Regions from separate parts of the Bacillus pretiosus genome, predicted to be linked through region 2. Evidence: predicted binding sites of a transcription regulator. Region 2 holds the regulator's gene; the other holds the start of a gene.
What was found. The regulator Rex, encoded in region 2, represses fermentation and respiration genes when NADH is low (regulators of the CRP and FNR family bind a similar motif). The targets are predictions, from matches to a motif close to TTGTGAAATATTTCACAA.
Positions count from the first base shown of each region.

Region 1: ACU8YW_RS06650 (formate/nitrite transporter family protein) is a predicted target of Rex. The motif match lies at 5,504-5,521, and genes of this name have one in related genera.

Region 1 is NZ_CM129593.1:1,274,916-1,286,742, forward strand. Features, by position in the region: gene ACU8YW_RS06620 (FadR/GntR family transcriptional regulator) at 1-343, shown strand, start outside; gene lutA (lactate utilization iron-sulfur protein LutA) at 512-1,231, shown strand; gene ACU8YW_RS06630 (LutB/LldF family L-lactate oxidation iron-sulfur protein) at 1,248-2,669, shown strand; gene ACU8YW_RS06635 (LutC/YkgG family protein) at 2,669-3,379, shown strand; gene ACU8YW_RS06640 (prepilin peptidase) at 3,492-4,214, shown strand; gene ACU8YW_RS06645 (cyclic-phosphate processing receiver domain-containing protein) at 4,229-4,540, shown strand; gene ACU8YW_RS06650 (formate/nitrite transporter family protein) at 4,568-5,419, opposite strand; gene ACU8YW_RS06655 (MeeY/MeeF family manganese export membrane protein) at 5,621-6,415, opposite strand; yybP-ykoY riboswitch at 6,506-6,671, opposite strand; gene ACU8YW_RS06660 (TrkH family potassium uptake protein) at 6,710-8,029, opposite strand; gene ACU8YW_RS06665 (alpha/beta-type small acid-soluble spore protein) at 8,144-8,329, opposite strand; gene ACU8YW_RS06670 (MaoC family dehydratase) at 8,477-8,920, opposite strand; gene phaP (polyhydroxyalkanoic acid inclusion protein PhaP) at 9,022-9,546, opposite strand; gene phaQ (poly-beta-hydroxybutyrate-responsive repressor) at 9,589-10,041, opposite strand; gene phaR (polyhydroxyalkanoic acid synthase subunit PhaR) at 10,241-10,723, shown strand; gene ACU8YW_RS06690 (acetoacetyl-CoA reductase) at 10,877-11,620, shown strand; gene phaC (class III poly(R)-hydroxyalkanoic acid synthase subunit PhaC) at 11,703-11,827, shown strand, end outside.
Region 2 is NZ_CM129593.1:253,018-264,844, reverse strand. Features, by position in the region: purine riboswitch at 1-55, opposite strand, end outside; gene guaA (glutamine-hydrolyzing GMP synthase) at 209-1,747, opposite strand; purine riboswitch at 1,913-2,014, opposite strand; gene groL (chaperonin GroEL) at 2,154-3,788, opposite strand; gene groES (co-chaperone GroES) at 3,827-4,111, opposite strand; gene ACU8YW_RS01520 (CPBP family intramembrane glutamic endopeptidase) at 4,513-5,262, shown strand; gene ACU8YW_RS01515 (YdiK family protein) at 5,259-5,450, shown strand; gene ACU8YW_RS01510 (redox-sensing transcriptional repressor Rex) at 5,480-6,109, opposite strand; gene ACU8YW_RS01505 (ABC-F family ATP-binding cassette domain-containing protein) at 6,297-8,231, shown strand; gene tsaD (tRNA (adenosine(37)-N6)-threonylcarbamoyltransferase complex transferase subunit TsaD) at 8,639-9,655, opposite strand; gene rimI (ribosomal protein S18-alanine N-acetyltransferase) at 9,655-10,098, opposite strand; gene tsaB (tRNA (adenosine(37)-N6)-threonylcarbamoyltransferase complex dimerization subunit type 1 TsaB) at 10,112-10,804, opposite strand; gene tsaE (tRNA (adenosine(37)-N6)-threonylcarbamoyltransferase complex ATPase subunit type 1 TsaE) at 10,785-11,258, opposite strand; tRNA gene ACU8YW_RS01480 (tRNA-Asp) at 11,433-11,508, opposite strand; tRNA gene ACU8YW_RS01475 (tRNA-Met) at 11,512-11,588, opposite strand; rRNA gene rrf (5S ribosomal RNA) at 11,601-11,716, opposite strand; rRNA gene ACU8YW_RS01465 (23S ribosomal RNA) at 11,818-11,827, opposite strand, start outside.

The DNA.
Region 1 (11,827 bases), 1.0 Mb from region 2:
TATGAAGCATTGGTTAGATGAAATGGTAAAGAGCATTGGAGATGAAAAGGCTGGCGAAAAAGCAGATTTTCAGTTCCATATGGGAATTGCGGAGTCTTCGCATAACAACATTTTGCTTGAACTCATGAATCATGTTTCAGAGATGATTGCTGAAACGATTGGTGAATCAAGACGCATTATTTTATATGGTGAACAAACAACATCAGAACGACTTATAGAAGAGCATCAAGTTATATATGATGCAGTGTTAAAGCAAGATGTAGAATTAGCGCAGCAAGCAATGCTAGATCATTTAACAAATGTAGAACATATTGTCACAGGTAAAAACGATATAAATTCGTAATTTAATCTTTTAAAAATCAAATTTTTTGATAAAATAGAGAAAGATTAAGTAAGCGTTTTCTTTAGAAGAGGGAGAGGATAGGCCATGGTTGAGCCTACTTCTTCTTTCCTTAGTCATCTGATGACCATACGTTTATTGGTGGAGTTGTAAAAAGGGGGAGTAATAATTATGAAAGTTACTTTATTTGTTACTTGTTTAGTCGATATGTTTGAAACAAACGTCGGCAAAGCAACAGTTGAAGTGTTGGAGCGTTTAGGTTGTGAAATTGAATTTCCAGAAGCACAAGTTTGTTGTGGTCAGCCTGCTTATAATAGCGGCCATGTAGAAGCAGCAAAAGAAGCGATGAAACATATGATTGAAACTTTCGAAGATGCAGAATATATCGTTACACCATCTGGTTCTTGTGCGACAATGTTTCATGAGTATCCGCATGTTTTTAAAGATGATCCGAAGTGGGCTAAACGTGCACAAAAGGTTGCTGATAAAACATATGAATTTACACAATTTATTGTAGATGTTTTAAAAGTGACAGATGTTGGTGCAAGCTTACCAGGGATAGCTACTATTCATAAATCTTGTCATATGACACGCCTGCTTGGAGTAAAAGAGGCACCAGGAATTTTATTATCAAATGTAAAAGGATTAACTGTGAGAGAACTGCCAAACGAACAAAATTGTTGTGGGTTTGGGGGAACGTTTTCAGTGAAGATGACTCCAATTTCTGAGCAAATGGTAGATGAGAAGGTAGATAGTGCAATGGAAACAGGTGCTGATTATTTAATCGGTGCAGATTGTGGGTGTTTGTTAAACATTGGCGGACGTATTGAGCGTTTAGGAAAAGAAATAAAAGTAATGCATATTGCTGAGGTACTAAATAGTCGCTCATGAAGGGGGAACATAAGCTATGTCTATGAAAATCAGTGAGAAAAAATTTAATGATCGCGTTGGCGATGGAATTCAAGATTCTTTTATGCGCGGAGCAGTATCTTCTGCGCAAACGCGCTTATATACGAATCGCTTAAAAGCAGCGGAAGAATTAGGAAATTGGGAAGAGTGGCGTGAACTAGGTGAACAAATTCGCCAACATACGTTAGAAAATCTTGATTATTACTTAATGCAGTTAAGTGAAAATGTATCAAAAAGAGGCGGACATGTGTACTTTGCGAAAACGAAAGAGGAAGCAGCAAAGTATATTCAAGACGTTGCAAAAAAGAAACAAGCGAAGAAAGTTGTAAAATCAAAATCAATGGTAACTGAAGAAATTAGTATGAATCATGCCCTTGAAGAGATTGGTTGTGAAGTGTTAGAAAGTGACTTAGGAGAGTATATCTTGCAAGTAGATAACGATCCACCTTCACATATTATTGCGCCCGCACTTCATAAAAACAGAACGCAAATTCGTGATGTATTTAAAGAAAAGCTTGGCTATGAAAATTCTGATGATCCATATGAAATGACAAAGTTTGTTCGTAAACAACTTCGTGAGAAATTTATGGATGCAGAAATTGGTGTGACAGGTTGTAACTTTGCAGTTGCAAATACTGGCTCTCTTTGTTTAGTAACGAACGAAGGTAATGCCGATCTTGTTATGTCGATTCCGAAAACTCAAATTGCAGTAATGGGTATGGAACGTATGGTTCCGACAATGGAAGAATTAGATGTTTTAGTTGGTTTACTATGTCGTAGTGCAGTAGGGCAAAAATTAACAAGTTATGTAACTGTAGCGGGACCAATCCAAGAAGAGGAAGTAGATGGACCAGAAGAATTCCACTTAGTTGTTGTTGATAATGGCCGCTCTCAAATTCTTGGGTCTGAATTCCGCTCAGTATTGCAATGTATTCGTTGTGCTGCTTGTGTTAACGTATGTCCTGTATATCGTCACGTTGGTGGACATTCGTATGGTTCTATATACTCAGGACCAATCGGTGCGGTATTAACACCACTTTTAGGTGGATACGATGATTACAAAGAGCTTCCATATGCCTCTAGTTTATGCGGAGCGTGTACAGAAGCTTGTCCAGTAAAAATACCATTGCATGATTTATTATTAAAACATCGTCAAGTAATTGTTGAGCAAGAAGGACGTGCACCACTTGCAGAAAAATTAGCAATGAAAATGTTTAGTATGGGTGCATCTTCAGCAGCTTTATATAAAATGGGATCAAAAATGGCGCCAGCAGCAATGAGTCCATTTACATCGGGCAACCGTGTATCAAAAGGTGTTGGGCCACTTAAAAACTGGACAGATATTCGTGAATTCCCGGCTCCAAGTAAAGAACGATTCCGTGATTGGTATAAAGATCATAAGAAAGGCGGGGACAAATAATGACAGGATTAATTCAAAACCGTGAGTCCTTTCTAGATAATATTGCAAAAGAACTTGGACGTGAGCGGAAAACGGAAGGCGTAAAGCGTCCAGCATGGAAAAGTAATGTGAATGTAGAAACGCTAAAAGATTATTCAAAAGAAGAATTGTTAGAAGTATTTAAAAATCAATGTACAAACATTCATACAACTGTAGTAGAAACGACAAACGACCGTTTACGTGAAGATATTCAAAAAGTAATCGTGGAAAACGGCGGGGGACCTATTATGTTATCGGCAGACGAACGTTTTGATTCTTATGGATTGACTTCTTTATTTAAAGAAGAGCTTCCAAAGCAAAATGTTGAAGTGAATGTATGGGATCCTGAGAAAAAAGAAGAGAATATGCGTATCGCAGAAAGAGCGAATATTGGAATCGCATTTAGTGATTATACTTTAGCTGAATCTGGTACGATTGTTGTACAAAGTCATAAAGGCCAAGGTCGTTCTTTACACTTTTTACCGACTGTATACTTTGCTATTATTCCACGTGAAACACTTGTGCCTCGTATTACACAAGCAGTTCAGGATATGAACACACGTGTAGAAAATGGCGAGGCAGTAGCATCTTGTATTAACTTTATTACAGGACCTAGTAACTCGGCAGATATTGAAATGAATCTTGTTGTCGGAGTACACGGACCATTAAAAGCAGTATATTTCATCGTATAAAAGAGGGGAAAGCAGGCCAGAAAATGGCCTGCTTTTTTAATAGAATAGAAATAATATGAAGTAGAATTTCTCTCCTTTTTTTGCTATGTTCTTCTGGAAAGGAGAGGAAGGGATGTTCACTTATTTATATGCATTGTTAGTGGGGATGGTGTTTGGTTCTTTTTTTATGTTAATTGCGATGAGAGTACCACTTGGTGAGTCTATCATTACCCCGCGTTCACATTGTCATTATTGTAAGTATGTGCTAAAGCCAAAAGAATTGATTCCAATCATTTCTTTTTGTATACAAAGAGGACGTTGTACGAATTGTAAGAGGAAAATTTCAATTTTGTACGTAGTATTTGAACTTGTAACAGGAATGATATTTCTTCTTACTGTATATATGATTGGGGTGGAACGGGAGCTTATCATCATTTTATCGCTTTTTTCTCTACTTCTTATTATTTCAGTTACAGATTACATATATATGTTAATCCCCAATCGTATTTTAGCTTGGTTTGCCTGTTTACTTATTTTAGAATGTGTTTTTGTGCCGTTAGTGACTTGGACAGATAGTATAGTTGGTAGTGGCGTTATATTCATTTTGTTATATTGCATGCAAAAGATATATCCAGAAGGGCTTGGTGGAGGAGATATAAAATTACTTTCGTTACTTGGATTTATAGTGGGACTGAAAGGGATTTTTATGATCTTATTTTTAGCATCTTGCTTTAGTCTTTGTTTCTTTGGAGTTGGTATAGTATTAAAACGTATGAAAATGAGGAGCCAAATTCCGTTCGGTCCTTTTATTAGCCTTGGGGCAATATGTTACATGTTGTTCACGTATACAAAATAGAGAGAGGATAGAACATGAATGTATATATGGATGATCAAAGAAGTTGTCCGTACGGGTATGTGCCCGCCACTACAGTAGAATGTGCCTTGCAAATGGTTCGGGATTATGATGTGAATATTCTTTCCCTTGATTTTAATATGGGATGGGGGAAAAGAAATGGATTAGATTTTGTAGAGGCTTTTTGTAAAGAGGGTTTATATGTAAATGAAATTCACCTTCATACGAATGATGTCATCGGTATGCACAAGATGAAACAGAGAATTAATAAGGGAAAGGAAGAAGGCGAAATTAATCCGCACCTTGTTGTTAAATATGTGGGGAGCTAAAAACTCCAAAGTTTTACTTTGGAGTTTTTAATGTTTCATATGTGCTTGTAACGGAATGATTTCTTCTTGTTGAGCCGCTACTAATTCAGTTTCTTCTTGTTTCACGTCAGGTGCTTTCTTTGTTAAGTAATGGTATACCATGCCGACAAAGACGGACCCGCCAATAATGTTACCGATTGTAACTGGAATTAAGTTATGAATAGCACCTGCAAAAGAAATTGTCTCCGGATGCGGTGAAACTAAAGATAGAGCAAACAGTGATAAGTTTGCAATGCTATGCTCGTAACCAGATAAGAAGAATGTGAAAACGAGTAGCATCATCATCATAATTTTTGCTGTATCACCTTTAACTTGAGAAGGTAAGAAACACGCAAGACATACAAGCCAGTTACATAAAATTGCTTTAAAGAATAATTGCATTGTAGGTGTATTCATTTTTCCTTCTACTACTTTATTCATGAAATGGCCGTGATCAATTGCTTCGAAAATTCCAGTTGCATAAAATAGTAAGGCAAAGAATAAAGCTCCAGCTAAATTCCCTGCATAACAAGCGACCCAGTTACGAAGTGTATCAGAAATCGTTGTTTCTTTTCTTAAAGTTGCTACAGTAAAGTACATTGTGTTTCCAGTAAACAATTCAGCACCGCCATATATAATAAGTACGAGGGCAATTCCGAAAAACATAGAAGCAGCTAAATAAGTTGCCGGTGAATCTGCAATGTGAAAAAAGTTACCTAATTTAAAACATAGTACAATAATAAAACCGATATAAATACCCGCAAGTGCGGCACGAATGAAATATTGCATCGGGTTTGTATCTAGCATTTGTTTTTTGCTCTTAGCCAGTTTGACAACATAATCTATTCCTTGCTCTAGCATGAGTAATACGCTCCTTTAGTACATCATCTATAAATACTCCTTATATGAATAAAGTACATGGAATTGTTCTTAGTTTCAATAAGTTTGTGCAATGTTTCACAAAAAGGACATACATATATCGAGAAAACGCTTACAAATGGTAGTATAATAGAATTTTTTCTGGACATTGAGAGGGGAAGGGAAAAAGAAAAAGCGCTGTAATTACAGCGCTTTTTCGTCTAAATTCTTTTCTACTTTTACTTCTACTTCTTTCGAGAAGAACCAACCGCCAACTGCGATTCCCACTAATACAATCCAGAATGTAAGCTTCCATAGTGTAGATTCTGGGAATGAATGCGGAATTACATTTAATGCAGGGTGCGCTAATGTATAAACTGCTAGTTTCACACCAACCCAACCTACAATTAAGAATGCTGCAGTTTCAAGTCCTGGTTTACGTTTTAAGATTTGTACGAAAGCAGTTGCTGCAAATCTCATGATGATTAACCCGATAAGTCCACCTACAAAGATAACAACGAATTGCCCAGTATCAAGACTACCAATTGTACCTAATCCTGTTTTTGGTAAAGTCATTGCTAACGCAACTGCAGCTAAAATTGAATCAACTGCGAAGGCGATATCAGCAACCTCAACTTTAAATACAGTCCACCAAAAGTTCTCTTGTTTTTTCTTTGCTTCTTTTTCTTCTGTTTCTTCATCCGTATTCTTTTTAACATACGTTTTAAATAAGTGATTACCAGCTATAAACATAAGGTAAATGGCACCGATTGCTTGCACTTGCCATACGTCGACTAAGAACGAGATCATAAATAACGATCCGAATCGGAAAACAAATGCCCCCGCTAATCCGTAAAATAATGCTTTCTTTCGTTTTTCTTCTGGTAAATGTTTTACCATAATTGCAAGAACGAGAGCGTTATCAGCCGCTAAAATCCCCTCTAGTGCAATTAGGATGAGTAATACCCAACCATACTCCAATAATAATGATACATCCATGTACATTCTCCTCTCATTTCTATAAGTACTAAATAAGTGAAGAATTTCCCCACTATTTAGTTTCCCCATACTCCTGCCTATTAACTTTGGAAGAATTTGGAAATTAATACAAAAAAGACCTCTGCCGTTAATAGGCAAAGGTCTTGCTAGACATATGTAATGAAAATGCCAACAAAGCCGGAAGAACTAAGTTCTACGTAATGACGACTTTGTTTCCAAGAAATATTCTTGGACGCTACTCCCCTTTGGAGATATGCTATTGTACTCTCATTATATGGATAATGTATACGGTTGTCAACCTGTTAAAATATCTTCATTCGGATATTTTATTTTTCGGTTCTTTTTACGTGCAAATGAAAAAGCCAATGTTAAAGGTCCCATTTTCCCAAAAAACATCATAAAGATGATAATAGCTTTTCCGATCATAGTTAAGTGTGGTGTGAAATTCATACTGAGACCGACAGTCCCAAATGCAGAAAATACTTCGAAAGCACTCATCAATAGAGGAACTCGCTCAGTAATACTTAAAATTAAAATAGCAAAAAAGATAAATGAAATGGAAATAATAGTGATGGTCAATGCTTTGACAATGAGAGTATCTTTAATAGATTTTTTAAAAACGACAATATCATCTTGTTCTTGTAAAAATTTAAATACCCCAAAAAACATGATTAAAAATGTTGTTAACTTAATTCCACCACCGGTTGAAGCACTACCAGCGCCAATAAACATAAGGAGCATCATTAATAGTAGGGAGGGCTTTGATAATGCAGAAATATCAACTGTATTAAACCCGGCAGTACGAGTTGAAACCGCCTGGAAATAAGCGGCCATTCCTTCTTCAAATGGGGTAAATCCTCTCATAGAAAGGGAATTGTGGAACTCGAATATAAAAATAAAAACAGTCGCAATAATATTGACGATTAGAGTAGAAGAGAGCATAAGTTTTGAGTGTAATGTAAGGTTTTTAAAATTTTTCTTTCTTTTTATATCTACGATTACTGTAAAACCAATCCCACCTAAAATAATGAGGGAGGAAATAACGAGATTGACAAGAATGCTATGAGAATGGGACATTAAATTATCGCTCCACACAGAAAAACCAGCATTGTTAAAAGCAGAGATTGAATGAAAAAAACTATAATAGATCCCTTTAGCAATCCCGTATTTTGGTACCCATTCAAAAGAAAGAATCAAAGTAGCGATACATTCGACTGTAAAAGAGAATAAAAATAATGCTTTGGCAAGACGAATGACACCACCAATGTTCGTTTGGTTTAACGCTTGTTGCAGTAAAATTCGGTTTTGAAGACCAATTTTTCTGCCGAGCATAATCGCAATTAAAACGGCAAAGCTCATAATGCCAAGTCCCCCTACTTGTATAAGCGTTAAAATGACACACTGTCCAAACAAAGTAAATACTTTTCCGGTGTCTACAACACCAAGCCCAGTAACAGTACAAGCAGAAACTGTTGTAAATAAAGCGTCGATCCATGAAATAGAAGTTGTTGTAGCAATTGGTAGTTTTAATAAGCATGTACCGATAACTGATAACATAATAAAAGACAAAGTAAGAACACGGGGAGGACTCATGCTAATATTAATCCGTTTCATGTCACATATCGTTCCTTTCAGTTTGCTCTTACTAGTATGTGAAAAAGCACGATTATGTATGTTAAAAATAGAAAGAGGCAGAGAATATCTGCCTCTAAGCCATAGGTTATTGTATTATCCACGTAATTGTTGTTGAGCTAAAGCGACTAGTCGTTTCGTTACTTCACCGCCAACTGAACCGTTAGAACGAGATGCTGTATTAGAACCTAAGCTAACACCGAATTCTTGTGCGATTTCATATTTAAATTGTTCAAGCGCTTGTTCTGCACCTGGAACTAGTAATTTGTTTGTTTTTACCATGTTGATACACATCCTTATGAGTAGTCCAATTCAGCTAAATACTTATCTAAACTGGTAACGTTATTTTATGTGGAAACGACGTACTCATACGCGGAAGTAATCGGTGTGATTAGAAGTTATTGGATAGAAAAAAGAGTAGCAAATTTGCTACTCTTTTTTCAGTATTGTCGCTGTACCTTCCACGACAATATCACCGGATTGATTATATATGTTTGTTTGCAACGTAATGATTTTTTTATCGTCTCGTTTTTTAATGACTTCTGCCACAACGCGAAGTGTATCACCGATTTTGACAGGAGCACGGAATGAAACGTTTTGAGATAAATAAATCGTGTTTTTGCCAGGGAGTTTCGTTCCAAGAATCGTCGAAATGAAACTGGAAACGAGCATGCCATGAGCAATACGTTCTTTAAACATTGTTGTTTTTGCAAAAGAATCTAAAATATGAATAGGATTCACATCTCCAGTTAATTTTGCAAAATTAATAACGTCCTCATCCGTAATAGTTTTTGTAAGGGATGCTTGATCACCGACTTGAATCTCATCATAACGAAGCTCCGGAACAGTTTGTGCTTCTTGAAATGGATTCATTTTGGCCTCCTTCTTTTCCATATCGAAAAATGCTAGCCATCTTGATGTAGTAGGAGGAAGAAAGAGTTTTGTTTGTGCTGCAGTTAGCTCCCACATTTTTCTTACTTGATGGAAGTAAATAAATTTTTTGAGTTTTCCTCGAACTGCTTTGCGAGTTCTAGTTGTTTGGACTTGAACTCTCCCAAAAAAACTTCTAACTGTTTTTGAACCTCTTCACGTTGTAATTGTTGTTGTTCAATAAATTGTTTTGTTGTTTCTTCAAATTGACCGCTAGTTTGAGTAAGAATAGACAAAGATGTTTTCGTAGGAGAAACAGTCAGTTGGTGCATTTGATTAGAAAGTTCATTCCATTTCCCTTGCCACTCGTTAATTTGATCATTTAAGGAGTTTCCAGTTAATTGCTTCACGTAATCTGTATATTGGTTATTGAACTGAGCAGTGAATTGTTGTAGTTCTTTTTCTAGTTCATCTACCCCTGATGTTAATTTATGCAAAGCGTCTTGTTGTTGTTTTAAAGTTTCTAAAGTAAGTTGCTCTAATTGTTTCCCAGCTGAAGAGAAGAGGGAAAGAGATTGAGACCAGTTTTTCCAAAATGCATCGACTAATTCGTATGGTTTAGTTTCCATTGTTTGACCTCCAAATGTTTTTTTGCATATTGTGAACGCAGATTACTCTGCTGTACCACCAGGTGAAGATGAAGAATCCTTTTCATCCTTTTCTGGAGAAGTAGAAAATGGAAAGAACGCATTGGTGTATAACGTAAAAAACGTCCGCAACATATTTTGATAATGTTCAAAAGAAGTTGCACATGTTGTTAAATATTGCTCTCCATATTCTGTTAAAGAATAAATTCGTTTCGCTGGCCCGCCTTCACTTGTATCCCAAGTGGAAGAAATGAGATTTTCTTTTTCTAACTTGCGCAATGTTCTATACACATTACCTTGGTCAACAGAAGAAAAGCCGATGTCCATTAGCATTTGAATGAGTTTGTAACCATGAAGACTCCAGTCTTTTAGACAGAGAAGTAAGAAAGGAACTAAGAAGTTTTTGGGCATGGAGTTTGGTTGTTTCGCTTGGTTTTTTTCCAAACTTTCTGGGTGTTCTGGTTCATTATGTAGCATGATTGTGCATCACCTCATGAATCAGTTAGATGGAATTTTTTTGCTTATAAGTGCAATTTACACCTATCTGTTTTTAATGTCAACACATTTATCGGAAAATAAAGAAAAATAAAATATAGACTTGAAGTTTTATTCAGAATATTAGAAAATAGTGAATAGGTTGAATTGTTTCAAAAACGAAAAAGGGAGTGTAGGCGAAGTGATTGATCAAAAATTCGATCCATTGCAAGCATGGAAAAATGCTTATGAACAAACCGAAACATTTTGGGGAAAAGCGCTCAATGAAACAATTAAAACAGAAGAATATTCTGCTTGGATGGGCAGCGTTCTAGATTTGAATTTGTTTTATCAAAAAGCATTAAATGATACGACAAAAAATTATTTAGAACAGGTGAATGTGCCGACGAGAGAGGATATCGCTAGAGTAGCTACGCTTGTTATCAATTTAGAAAATAAAGTTGATAACATTGAGGAAATTCTAGAAGAGAAAGTGGATTCATTAGGACAAGCTCCTACATTAAAGCGTGATGTTACGAAAGTAAAACAAGATATTCGCACGCTAGAAACGAAAGTTGATCAAATTTTAGAGTTACTAGAAAAGCAAAATGCAGTACTAGCGAAACTACAAGTACCTGCAAAAGAAGAAGTAAAACCTGCGAATAAGCCGGAAAATAAAAAATGATAATAGCGTTTGTTTATAACGTGTAAAAGGGAAAGGGAGAATCTCTTTTTCATGTATAAACAACGAAACATAATTAATATATGGACTCTATTAATATGAGTACCAAAATGATTCATAACAATCGTTCACAAATTCATTTAAGGGGGAAAAGAAATGGTTCAATTAAATGGCAAAGTAGCAATCGTAACAGGTGGGGCAAAAGGAATTGGAAAAGCAATTACAGTAGCATTAGCACAAGAGGGAGCAAAAGTAGTTATTAACTATAACAGCAGTAAAGAAGCAGCTGAAAACTTAGTAAATGAATTAGGAAAAGAAGGACATGACGTTTATGCAGTTCAAGCGGATGTTTCGAAAGTAGAAGATGCAAACAGACTTGTAGAAGAAGCTGTGAATCATTTTGGTAAAGTTGATATTCTTGTTAATAATGCTGGTATTACAAGAGATCGTACATTCAAAAAATTAAATCGTGAAGATTGGGAGCGCGTAATTGACGTGAACTTGAGCAGTGTATTTAATACAACAAGCGCGGTACTTCCATACATATCGGAAGCAGAAGAAGGAAGAATCATTAGTATTTCTTCTATTATTGGCCAAGCTGGTGGATTTGGACAAACAAACTACTCTGCAGCAAAAGCAGGTATGTTAGGATTTACAAAATCATTAGCATTAGAGCTTGCAAAAACAAATGTAACTGTAAACGCAATTTGCCCAGGATTTATTGATACTGAAATGGTAGCAGAAGTACCAGAAGAAGTACGTCAAAAAATCGTTGCGAAAATCCCGAAAAAACGTTTTGGTCAAGCTGATGAAATTGCAAAAGGTGTAGTATACCTATGCCGTGACGGTGCATATATCACAGGTCAGCAATTAAACATTAACGGTGGATTATACATGTAATGAATCGAGAAAAAAGTGCATATCCATAGCAGGAATGCACTTCTTTTTTTAGAAATAAATCGACCGAAAAGGAGATAGAAAAATGACTACATTCGTAACGGAATGGGAAAAGCAATTGGAGTTGTACCCAGAAGAATATCGTAAAGCATATCGCCGTGTGAAAAGAGCGAGCGAAGTTTTATTACGCGAACCAGAACCACAAGTTGG
Region 2 (11,827 bases):
AGAAACTTTCGGGCCATATCCCCGATATTATACGACGGCATAATATTCACTTTTCGTTTGAATTACATACTCATATTAACTCGATGAAGTAGTTTTGTCAATTTAAAAACGAACATTTTTACAAACTTTTGCATTTTCGTTCGTATTAAGAGCAAAACACAAAAGATCCATCTATGCATGAGCAATAGATGGATCTTTTTTTATAATACTATTCCCACTCGATAGTTGCTGGTGGCTTACTTGTTATATCATACACGATACGGTTAACGTGTTTTACTTCGTTTACGATACGTACAGAGATTTTCTCTAATACGTCCCAAGGGATACGTGCCCAGTCAGCTGTCATACCGTCGATAGATGTTACTGCGCGGATACCTACTGTGTAATCGTAAGTACGCTCATCACCCATAACACCTACGCTACGCATACCAGGAAGCGCAGTGAAGTATTGCCAAACTTCGCGGTCTAAGCCCGCTTTAATAATTTCTTCACGTAAAATCGCATCAGATTCACGAACGATTTCTAATTTCTCTTCTGTGATTTCACCTAATACACGAATACCAAGACCAGGGCCTGGGAATGGTTGACGCCATACGATTTCATCAGGAATTCCTAGTTCTGATCCTAATACACGTACTTCATCTTTAAATAACGTGTTTAAAGGCTCAATTAATTTGAACTGCATGTCTTCTGGAAGACCACCAACGTTATGGTGAGATTTAATTGTTTGTGCAGTTGCTGTACCACTTTCAACGATGTCTGTATAAAGTGTACCTTGCGCTAGGAAGTCCATTCCTTGTAATTTAGAAGCTTCATCATCAAATACGTAAATGAATTCATTACCGATGATTTTACGTTTTTGTTCTGGATCTTCTACACCTTTTAACTTGTTCATGAAGCGTTCTTGTGCATCCACTTTAATAACGTTCATGTGGAAGCCTTCGCTGAATGTTTTCATAACGCCTTCTGCTTCACCTTTGCGAAGTAAGCCGTGGTCAACGAAAATACATGTTAATTGATCGCCGATTGCTTTATGAATTAATACTGCTACAACAGAAGAGTCTACACCGCCGCTAAGTGCGCATAGTACTTTTTTGTCTCCAACAGTTTCACGGATTTTCTCTAATTCTACTTCGATAAAGTTCTCCATGTTCCATCCTTCAGAACAACCACATACGCCGAATACGAAGTTTTTAATTAAATCGTTACCGTGCTCAGAATGACGTACTTCTGGGTGGAATTGTACACCGTATAAGTTTTTGTCTTCATTGCTCATACCAGCAATTGGACAAGACTCACTTGTTGCATCTACTACGAATCCTTCAGGTAAACCAGTTACTAAGTCACCATGGCTCATCCATACAACTTGCTCTTCTGGAAGGTTCGCATATAATTTTGATTCGTTCTCTACTTTAAGAACAGCTTTTCCGTACTCACGGTGGTTTGCACGTTCTACTTTCCCACCGAAGTGTTGCGTCATAAGCTGCATACCGTAACAAATACCAAAGATCGGTAATCCTAGTTCAAAGATTTTTTCATCACAATGTAATGCGCCTTCACCGTATACACTATTTGGTCCACCAGAGAAGATAATCCCTTTTGGATTCATTGCTTTAATTTCTTCTGCAGTAATTGTATGTGGATGAAGTTCACTGTATACACCGAACTCACGAATTCGACGTGCTATTAACTGATTGTACTGACTCCCAAAATCTAAAACGATAATTGTATCATGCTGCTTCTTCAAAATAATCACCCCAACGTTAGTTCTCGTATATAAATATTTTTACCAATTAGGCAAAAAGCATTACTAATATAATAAAAAAAGCCAGTCCTCCGCCTCTAGTCTCATAACAAAGAAAAGGCAGGGGTCTGGCTTTATAAAGAAAGATAGTCTTCCGCTCTTTATAAATATAAGACGCACTGCCTTCATAGTCAGGTTGTTTACGGTAACCCGGTAGAGACTCTCAAACCATATCATCGAGGATATATGAAGGATTTTTTTATATTATCTCCCTAGATTCTAACAATGAAGTATCGATATGGTCAAGAGAGAAAGCGACAAAATTCTACAGAAATTAATTTCCTTTTCTAAAAAACATAAAAAAACATCCATTTCTATATAGAAATGGATGTTTTTCGAGCAAACGGAATTACATCATTCCGCCCATACCGCCCATGCCCATGCCGCCCATGTCAGGCATTGCTGGTGCATTTGGTTCTGGCTTGTCAGCAACTACAGCTTCAGTCGTTAAGAACATAGCTGCAACAGATGCTGCGTTTTGAAGTGCAGAACGAGTTACTTTAGCTGGATCTACGATACCAGTTTCAAGCATGTTAACCCACTCGCCAGTAGCTGCGTTGAAACCAACGCCTACTTTTTCGCCTTTTAGACGCTCTACAACTACAGATCCTTCTAGACCAGCGTTGATTGCGATTTGACGAACTGGCTCTTCTAGTGCGCGAAGTACGATGTTGATACCTGTTGCTTCGTCGCCTTCAGCTACGATAGAAGCTACTTTCGTGTATACGTTCATAAGTGAAGTACCACCACCTGCAACGATACCTTCTTCTACTGCTGCACGAGTTGAGTTAAGTGCATCTTCAATGCGAAGTTTGCGCTCTTTTAACTCAGTTTCAGTTGCTGCACCTACTTTAATTACTGCTACGCCACCTGCAAGTTTTGCAAGACGCTCTTGTAATTTTTCACGATCGAATTCAGAAGTAGTTTCTTCTAATTGCGCGCGGATTTGACCGATGCGAGCTTCGATTTGTTGTGAATTTCCGATACCTTCAACTACAGTTGTGTTTTCTTTCGTTACAACAACTTTACCAGCACGTCCTAAAGATTCAATTGTAGCAGATTTTAAGTCACGACCTAATTCTTCAGTGATTACTTCGCCACCAGTTAAGATTGCGATATCTTCTAGCATTGCTTTACGACGGTCACCAAATCCAGGAGCTTTAACAGCTACTACATTGAATGTACCACGAAGTTTGTTCACTACTAATGTAGCTAAAGCTTCGCCTTCTACATCTTCAGCGATGATAAGAAGTGGTTTACCTTGTTGTACCACTTGCTCTAATACTGGTAAGATTTCTTGGATGTTAGAAATCTTCTTATCAGTAATTAAGATGTATGGGTTATCAAGAACTGCTTCCATTTTGTCAGAATCAGTAATCATGTAAGGAGATGCATATCCACGATCAAATTGCATACCTTCTACTACGTCTAATTCTGTTGTAAATCCTTTAGATTCTTCTAAAGTAATAACGCCGTCGTTACCAACGCGCTCCATTGCTTCAGCGATTAATTGACCTACTTCTTCGTCAGCTGCAGAAATAGCAGCTACTTGTGCGATAGAAGATTTGCCTTCGATTGGTTTAGAAATCTCTTTTAATTCTGCAATTGCAGCAGTAACAGCTTTTTCGATACCTTTACGAAGACCCATTGGGTTCGCACCAGCTGTTACGTTTTTAAGACCTTCACGAATCATAGCTTGTGCTAATACAGTTGCAGTTGTTGTTCCGTCACCAGCTACATCATTTGTTTTGCTAGCAACTTCTGCTACTAATTTTGCACCCATGTTTTCGAATGCATCTTCTAATTCGATTTCTTTTGCGATTGTTACACCATCATTTGTAATAAGTGGTGAACCAAATTTTTTCTCAAGTACAACGTTACGACCTTTTGGTCCAAGCGTTACTTTTACTGCGTTTGCAAGAGTGTCGACACCGCGAAGCATCGAACGACGTGCTTCTTCACTAAATTTAATATCTTTTGCCATAATAATTGACCCCCTTGAATTTTTTAAGATTTATATAATTAACCGATAACTGCTAAAATGTCACTTTCACGTAAAATCAAGTAGTCAGTACCTTCATATTTTACTTCAGTACCTGCATATTTTGAGAAGATGATAAGATCACCTGCAGCTACCTCTAGAGCAACACGCTCACCATTTTCAAGCACTCGACCAGTACCTACTGCAATAACTTTACCCTCTTGTGGTTTTTCTTTTGCAGTGTCTGGTAATACAATACCACTTGCTGTTTTTTCTTCTGCTTGAACAAGCTCAATTACAACGCGATCACCTAATGGCTTTAGCATGAACAATAACCTCCTCATTTTGTTATGTAAATTTTATTTATTAGCACTCAAGTCACCCGAGTGCTAACACACTTATAATAATAAATAATCTCAATTTCTTTTGCAAGTAAAAAAATCATAATTTTTTCGCAAATTAAGCTATACACTTTTCTATATAGAGTCCCTCTTCTTCTACCTTTACTATATGAATCGTTGTTTCCCCTACTCGTATGTTACAATATGAAAGGACACCCTAAGTTGTTTTCGCTATACACACAACTTTCTCCTGTCTTCTATTATAATTTCAAATAAGGATTTACGAAAAAAACATAATTTAAGCGAGGTTTATATCGTAGGTAGCATACTTACATGTTATCCTACCTTATCTCATACACTAGAGTTAGAAAGGATGGTTAAACCATTTGAAAAAACAATATTGGTGGGTTATCGTTACATACATTTTAATGCAGTTATCATCCATTGCTGGATTACCACTTCTGCTGAAAACTGGACTTTATGATAACAGGGGATTTACTAGAGAAGAGAAATTTCAACTCATAACTGGCCACTGGGCAATCATTAGCTTCTTTATTGCATTATGTATCGTACTTTGGTTACTTAGAACAGATATTCGTGACAGACGTTTAGATACAATGCGCTCTACTGTTCCAGCTACGATTGGTTGGATTTTTATCGGGTTCTTCCTAGCATTTTTCTCACAAAGTATTGCCGGTATGATAGAAATGCGTGTATTAGGAATTAAACCTGGATCAGAAAATACAGCAAGACTTATGGATATCGCAAAAACGACACCTTGGTTCCTTATCGTTATCTCTATAATAGGACCTATTTTGGAAGAAATCGTATTTAGAAAAATTTTATTTGGTACACTTTATAAGAAGTTTAACTTCTTTATTGCTGCTATCATTAGTTCTCTTGTATTCGCAGCAATTCATTTTGATTTCACTCACTTATTGGTATACACTTCTATGGGACTCGTATTCGCCTTTTTATATGTAAAAACGAAGCGTATTATCGTCCCTATCGCAGCTCATGTTGCAATGAATACATTAGTTGCAGTTGCTCAAGTTTTAATGAGCAATGAACAAATTCAAGAAATGATTAAAGAAGCTGAAAAAATGCAAGGCTTTATCGGAGGATTTTTAGTATGAGGAACTCACCATTGTTCATGGCTGCATTGTACTTCCTTCTAGGATGTATCTTTACACGCTTCGCCATTACGAACGTAACAGATACAATCTGGAATATGTGGACAATACTATTTGCAGTTATGGCAACAATTGATTTTAATTTGGCACTTCGCCTTATCTTAGTTAAATTCACAAAGAAAAAACAATAATAAAACGCAGAGGTCGCTTCCTCTGCGTTTTATTGTGGATAATTCTTTAAAAAGTAAACAAGTGTTTGTAACTCTACCGCTAAATCAATATGGTGAATTCTTATATTATCTGACACATTTAAGCGCGCTGGTGTGAAATTTAAAATACCATGCACGTTCGTTTCTGCCAATCTATCTGCTACAGATTGTGCCACTGTAGCGGGTACTGTTAATATTGCCACTTGTATATCAGTTGATAAACGTTCTTCTAATTCATCTAAATGATATACAGGAATGCCCCCGATTTCTGTCCCGACTTTCTCTTCACTAACATCAAACGCCATTTCAATTTTTGTATTATTGTTTTTCGTGAAATTATAATGTAAGAAAGCGGTCCCTAAATTACCTACTCCAATAAGTGCTACACGTGTTATATCATCTTGGTCGAGTGTTTCACGGAAAAATGATAATAAATAATTTACGTTATATCCATAACCTTTTTTCCCTAACGCTCCAAAATATGAAAAATCTCTTCGAATCGTTGCGGAATCAACTTTTACCGCTTCACTCAATTCGGCTGATGAAACACGTTGCTTACCAGAAAGAGATAAGTTTTGGATAAATCGATAGTATAGAGGCAATCGTTTGGCAGTGGCCTGTGGAATTTTTTGCTGCTCCATATAACCTCTCCTCTCTTCCTACCTTTATTCATATACTTGAATCAAATACAGAAGTTTAGCACTCATGAATTTCCCTGTATAATAAAGAGAAGAAGTATTCTCTCTTTATTTTAAACTATACACTATTTTTAGTATGATTGAGAAATATAAACATGGCAAAGTTAAGAAATTATTTGAGGTGAAAACATTGATTTTATTACAAGTAAACGCGCTTACGAAATTATACGGTGCCGAAACGATTCTTGCAAACATAAAATTGGAAGTTCAAACGAAAGATCGTATCGCATTAGTCGGACGAAATGGGGCCGGAAAATCTACACTATTAAAAATAATAGCTGGTGAGCTATCTCATGATGGTGGCGAAATTATAAAACCAAAAGATGTCTCAATCGGATATTTAGCTCAAAATACCGGGTTAGAAACGTCTTTAACAATTTGGGATGAAATGTTAACCGTCTTTACACACTTGCAGCAAATGGAGACAAAACTTCGAAGGCTAGAGCAAGAGATGGGAAAAGAAGAAAACTTTTCAAACGAGGCTACATATGAAAGATTATTAGCTGATTATGACCAATTGCAATTAGATTATAAAGATCAAGGTGGATATCAATATGAAGCAGATATTCGCTCGATTTTAAGTGGTCTTGGCTTCCCAGTTGAAACGCACCAGACGACGATTTCTACATTAAGCGGTGGACAAAAAACACGATTAGCTCTCGGTAAATTATTATTAACGAAACCAGACCTACTTATTTTGGACGAGCCTACAAACCATTTAGACATCGAAACATTAACATGGCTTGAACAATATTTACAAGGCTATCCTGGCGCAATACTAATCGTTTCCCATGACCGTTATTTCTTAGATAAACTCGTTACACAAGTATATGAAATTTCGAATAAAGAAAGCAGACGATTTGTTGGTAACTACAGTAAATATTTAGACTTAAAATCAGCATTATACGAGCAAGACATGAAACGTTATGAAAAACAACAAGATGAAATCGCTAAGCTTGAGGATTTCGTTCAAAAAAATATAGCGCGCGCATCTACGACAAAACGTGCTCAAAGCCGTCGTAAACAATTAGATAGAATGGAATTATTGACTAGACCATTAGGTGATTCTAAGTCAGCATCCTTCTACTTCGATATCGAAAAACAAAGTGGAAATGATGTTTTACAAGTAAAGGATGCAACTATCGGCTATGATGATGATCCGATTATTGAACATGTAACTATGCGCTTAACTCGCGGGGATAGCGTTGCTTTAGTTGGTCCAAACGGAATTGGAAAATCCACATTATTAAAATCACTTGTGAATAAGTTACCACTATTAAATGGTGATGTTTCTTTCGGATCCAATGTATCTGTTGGTTATTATGATCAAGAACAAGCAAACTTAACATCTTCTAAGCGAGTTTTAAATGAGTTATGGGATGAATATCCATTGCAGCCCGAAAAAGAAATTCGCACGATATTAGGTAACTTCTTATTCACAGGGGATGATGTACTAAAACCAGTATCTTCTCTTAGTGGTGGACAAAAAGCTCGATTAGCTCTTGCAAAACTTATGATGCAAAAATCAAATTTATTAATTCTCGATGAACCTACGAACCATCTTGATTTAAATAGTAAAGAAATTTTGGAGAATGCTTTAATTGATTATCCAGGCACCCTTCTATTTGTTTCACATGACCGCTACTTTATTAATCGTGTAACGACGACCGTTGTTGAGTTGTCAACAGAAGGTGCACAAGAGTATTTAGGCGATTACGATTACTATGTGGAGAAGAAAAATGAAATGATTGAACGTGCAGCATTTGAACAACAAGAACAGCAAGAAAACCAAGCACCTGTTCAAAAAACTGTAGCGCAAGAAAAATTAAATTATCTCGAAGAAAAAGAGCGTAAACAATTAGAACGTCAACGCACTCGAAAAATTGAGGAACTAGAACAAAATATTGTAGAATTTGAAGAAGAAATTGCTACGTTAGAAGATCAACTTTGCTTACCAGAAATATACGCAGATTATGAAAAGGCTAGTGAAATTACAACGAAAAAGCAAACACTACAAGAGCAACTTGATGCTTGTATGGCAGAATGGGAAGAATTACATTTATAAGAGTATGAATAAGAAGGATGTCTCATAAGTCGGGATTTTTGACTATGCGACATCCTTTTTATCTTCTAGCTGGGGTATAAACGATTCGACACGACATACCGATTTACCGACAAAGTTTGACAATGTTGGCTCGCCCCTATAATAAGGGGACATTTCAAAATGTTTTTTAGAGATATCTTCTTGCGATTTATTTCCCAAAAAAGAATACATTCAAAGGTCAGACTTCTTCTGCTTTATCCACAGGTTTATACACATATCCACCTTTATAAAATAAACCCCAAAATAACTTTTCCACATTATCCACAACTTCCAAAAAAGTTATCAACATTTTATATACACAATAAAACCCACATTATCAACAGATAATATGGGTTTTATCCACAAGCTGTGGTTAATTTTGTGCATAACTATTCTTCAATATCTAATCCTGGATTTGCATTTAGAGCTAATGTAGCACGTTTTCCTTGTTCATATGCAATTGTACCTGCGGCTGCAATCATCGCTGCATTATCGGTACATAAAGATAGTGGAGGAATAATTAGCTCGATATTTTCTTTTGTCGCAAATTCCGCTTCCAAACGTGCGCGAAGTCCTTTATTCGCAGCTACTCCACCAGCAAGAAGCAGTTGCTTTACGTTATACGCTTCTGCTGCACGAGATGCTTTCGTTACAAGCACATCTATTACACTCGCTTGGAAACTTGCTGCTAAATCTTCCGGTGCAATTTCTATCCCGCGTTGTTTCGCGTTATGCACAGTGTTGATAACTGCTGATTTCAATCCACTGAAACTGAAATCATACGAATCAGGTTCTAGCCATGCACGAGGCAAATCGATTGTCGGTTCCCCTTCATGTGCAAGGCGATCAATGTGAGGACCACCTGGATATGGCATGGATAATGTTCGAGCTACTTTATCATATGCCTCTCCAGCTGCATCATCTCTTGTTTCACCAATCACTTCGAATGAACCATGTTCTTTCATATAAACAAGCTCCGTATGTCCACCAGATACAACAAGTGATAGTAGTGGGAATTGAACTTCTTTTACTAAACGGTTCGCATAAATGTGCCCAGCTATATGATGAACACCCACTAGAGGAATATCATGTGCAAAAGCCACTGCTTTCGCTGCATTTACCCCTATTAAAAGCGCTCCTACTAACCCAGGTCCTTCTGTTACAGCAATTGCATCAATATCATCAAATGTGATATTTGCTTCTTTTAAAGCTTCTTCTAACACAACTGTAATTTCTTCTACATGATGACGGGATGCAATCTCTGGTACAACTCCGCCAAAACGTTTATGACTTTCAATTTGTGATGCAACGACATTCGCAATAATTTCCGTTCCATTTTTAACAACTGCTACTGCTGTTTCATCACAACTTGTTTCAATACCAAGTATAATCGTATTTTTTTCCATTATATATTCACCCACATTACGAGACCATCTTCCTGATTGTCTGCATAGTATCGTTTACGAATTCCACCATTTTGAAATCCGTATTTTCTGTATAACTGTTTTGCTACTTCATTTGATACACGTACTTCAAGCGTCATCGTTTTTACCCCTAAATCTTTCGCTTCGGAAATAACTTCTTTCAATAAAGCATCCCCTAGCTTTTGACCTCTGTATTCTGGTAAAATAGCTACATTTGTTATATGTGATTCATCAATAATTATCCACAATCCACAATACCCAATTACACGACCATCTTTTTCTAGCACAACATAATGTGCATGTTCATTCGTCGTTAACTCACGGTGAAAGGCATCTGCAGTCCAAGGAGTTGAAAAAGACGCTTCTTCAATAGCTACAATTTGAGCGATATCATCGAGTTCCATCTTTCTAAATATCATATCCATCTTCTGCAAGCTCCTACTTGTTTTGACTTTCTAACCACTTTGTTTCAGCTTCAGCTAAACGAAGATAACTAGGAACAAATGAATGTACATCTTGTTCTTCTTTTTGTAACCCTAAGAAAGCTAACTCACTTGGTCTTGGGTTATTTTTAGTGAAGGGAGCAAATACAGCTTGGTTGCCTAAATGTTCGATAATCGTCTCTTTGTGCAGTTTAACATCGTTACCAATAAATAAAACAGGCTTTCCTGTATCTTTTAACATTTGCAACCAGTCTACAATAAGGATGATTCGGTCTTCTTCTATAGAAGTTAAATGCTCTCCTTCATATGTATATAACCCAGTATAAATTTGTCCGCGTCTTCCATCGAATAAAGGACAGATTAATCCATCAAAATTAGCACCGTTTGCAGCCACTACTTCTAAACTTGATACACCTACAATTGGTATTTGAAGTGACCAAGCTAATGTTTTTGCAACTGTCACACCTATGCGAACACCTGTATATGATCCAGGTCCAGCAGCTACAACTATTTTAGTTAATTCTTTCGGTTTTACACCACATTCTTTTAACAATTTCTCTACAGCTGGCATAAGACGTACAGAATGGTTTTTTGTTAAGTTTGTAATGATTTCCCCAATTACGTTTCCTTCCTCAATAAGGGATACACCCATTACGTAATTTGAAGTATCAATTGCTAGTACTTTCATCTTGTAATAGCTCCTCACATAATCTAATATATCGATCTCCAATTGGCTCGAGTACAATTTTCCTTGTATCATCTCCAGCATGGAATAAACTAATTTGTAACTTCTCATTCGGTAAAAATGCTTCTATTAAATGAGCCCATTCTACTACAGTAATTCCTTCACCGTAGAAATACTCATCAAAACCTAAGTCCTCTTCACTTTCTGCTAAGCGATACACGTCCATATGATATAGCGGCAATCTCCCTTTATATTCTTTAATAATATTAAAGGTTGGACTATTTACAACTCTTTTCACTCCAAGACCTTTTGCTAGTCCTTTTGTAAAAGTTGTCTTACCAGCCCCTAGATCTCCTTCTAAAATAATTACATCTTGTGCCCCGACAAGTCCACCTAGTTTTTCTGATAATCTTTGTGTTTCCTCAGAAGAGTTTGTTGTTATTTCATATTTACTCACAGACTTCACCTACTTTACTCACAATGTTCTCTGCTCTTTATTATACAGGTTTTGAATATATAAAAAAGTCCTTAGGAGTTTTCCTAAGGATAGTTTGACTGTCTTTATTAGTTTTTTGTTAAAACAAATAAAAAAATACGAAACAACATGTTTCGTTCTTTTCTTTATATAAAATGGCGGTCCCGACCGGGGTCGAACCGGCGATCTCCTGCGTGACAGGCAGGCATGTTAACCACTACACCACGGGACCATTTGGTTGCGGGGACAGGATTTGAACCTGCGACCTTCGGGTTATGAGCCCGACGAGCTACCGTGCTGCTCCACCCCGCGATGATATAAATAGCCTGGCAACGTCCTACTCTCACAGGGACAAGGTCCCAACTACCATCGGCGCTAGAGAGCTTAACTTCCGTGTTCGGTATGGGAACGGGTGTGACCTCTCTGCCATCATTACCAGACTGTATTCATTTAAGACAAGAATCATCATAACTTATTTAACTTTTAAAGTCAACAAGTTTTTTATATTCTTTCAAAACTAGATAACATTGCTTCATATTATATGGTTAAGT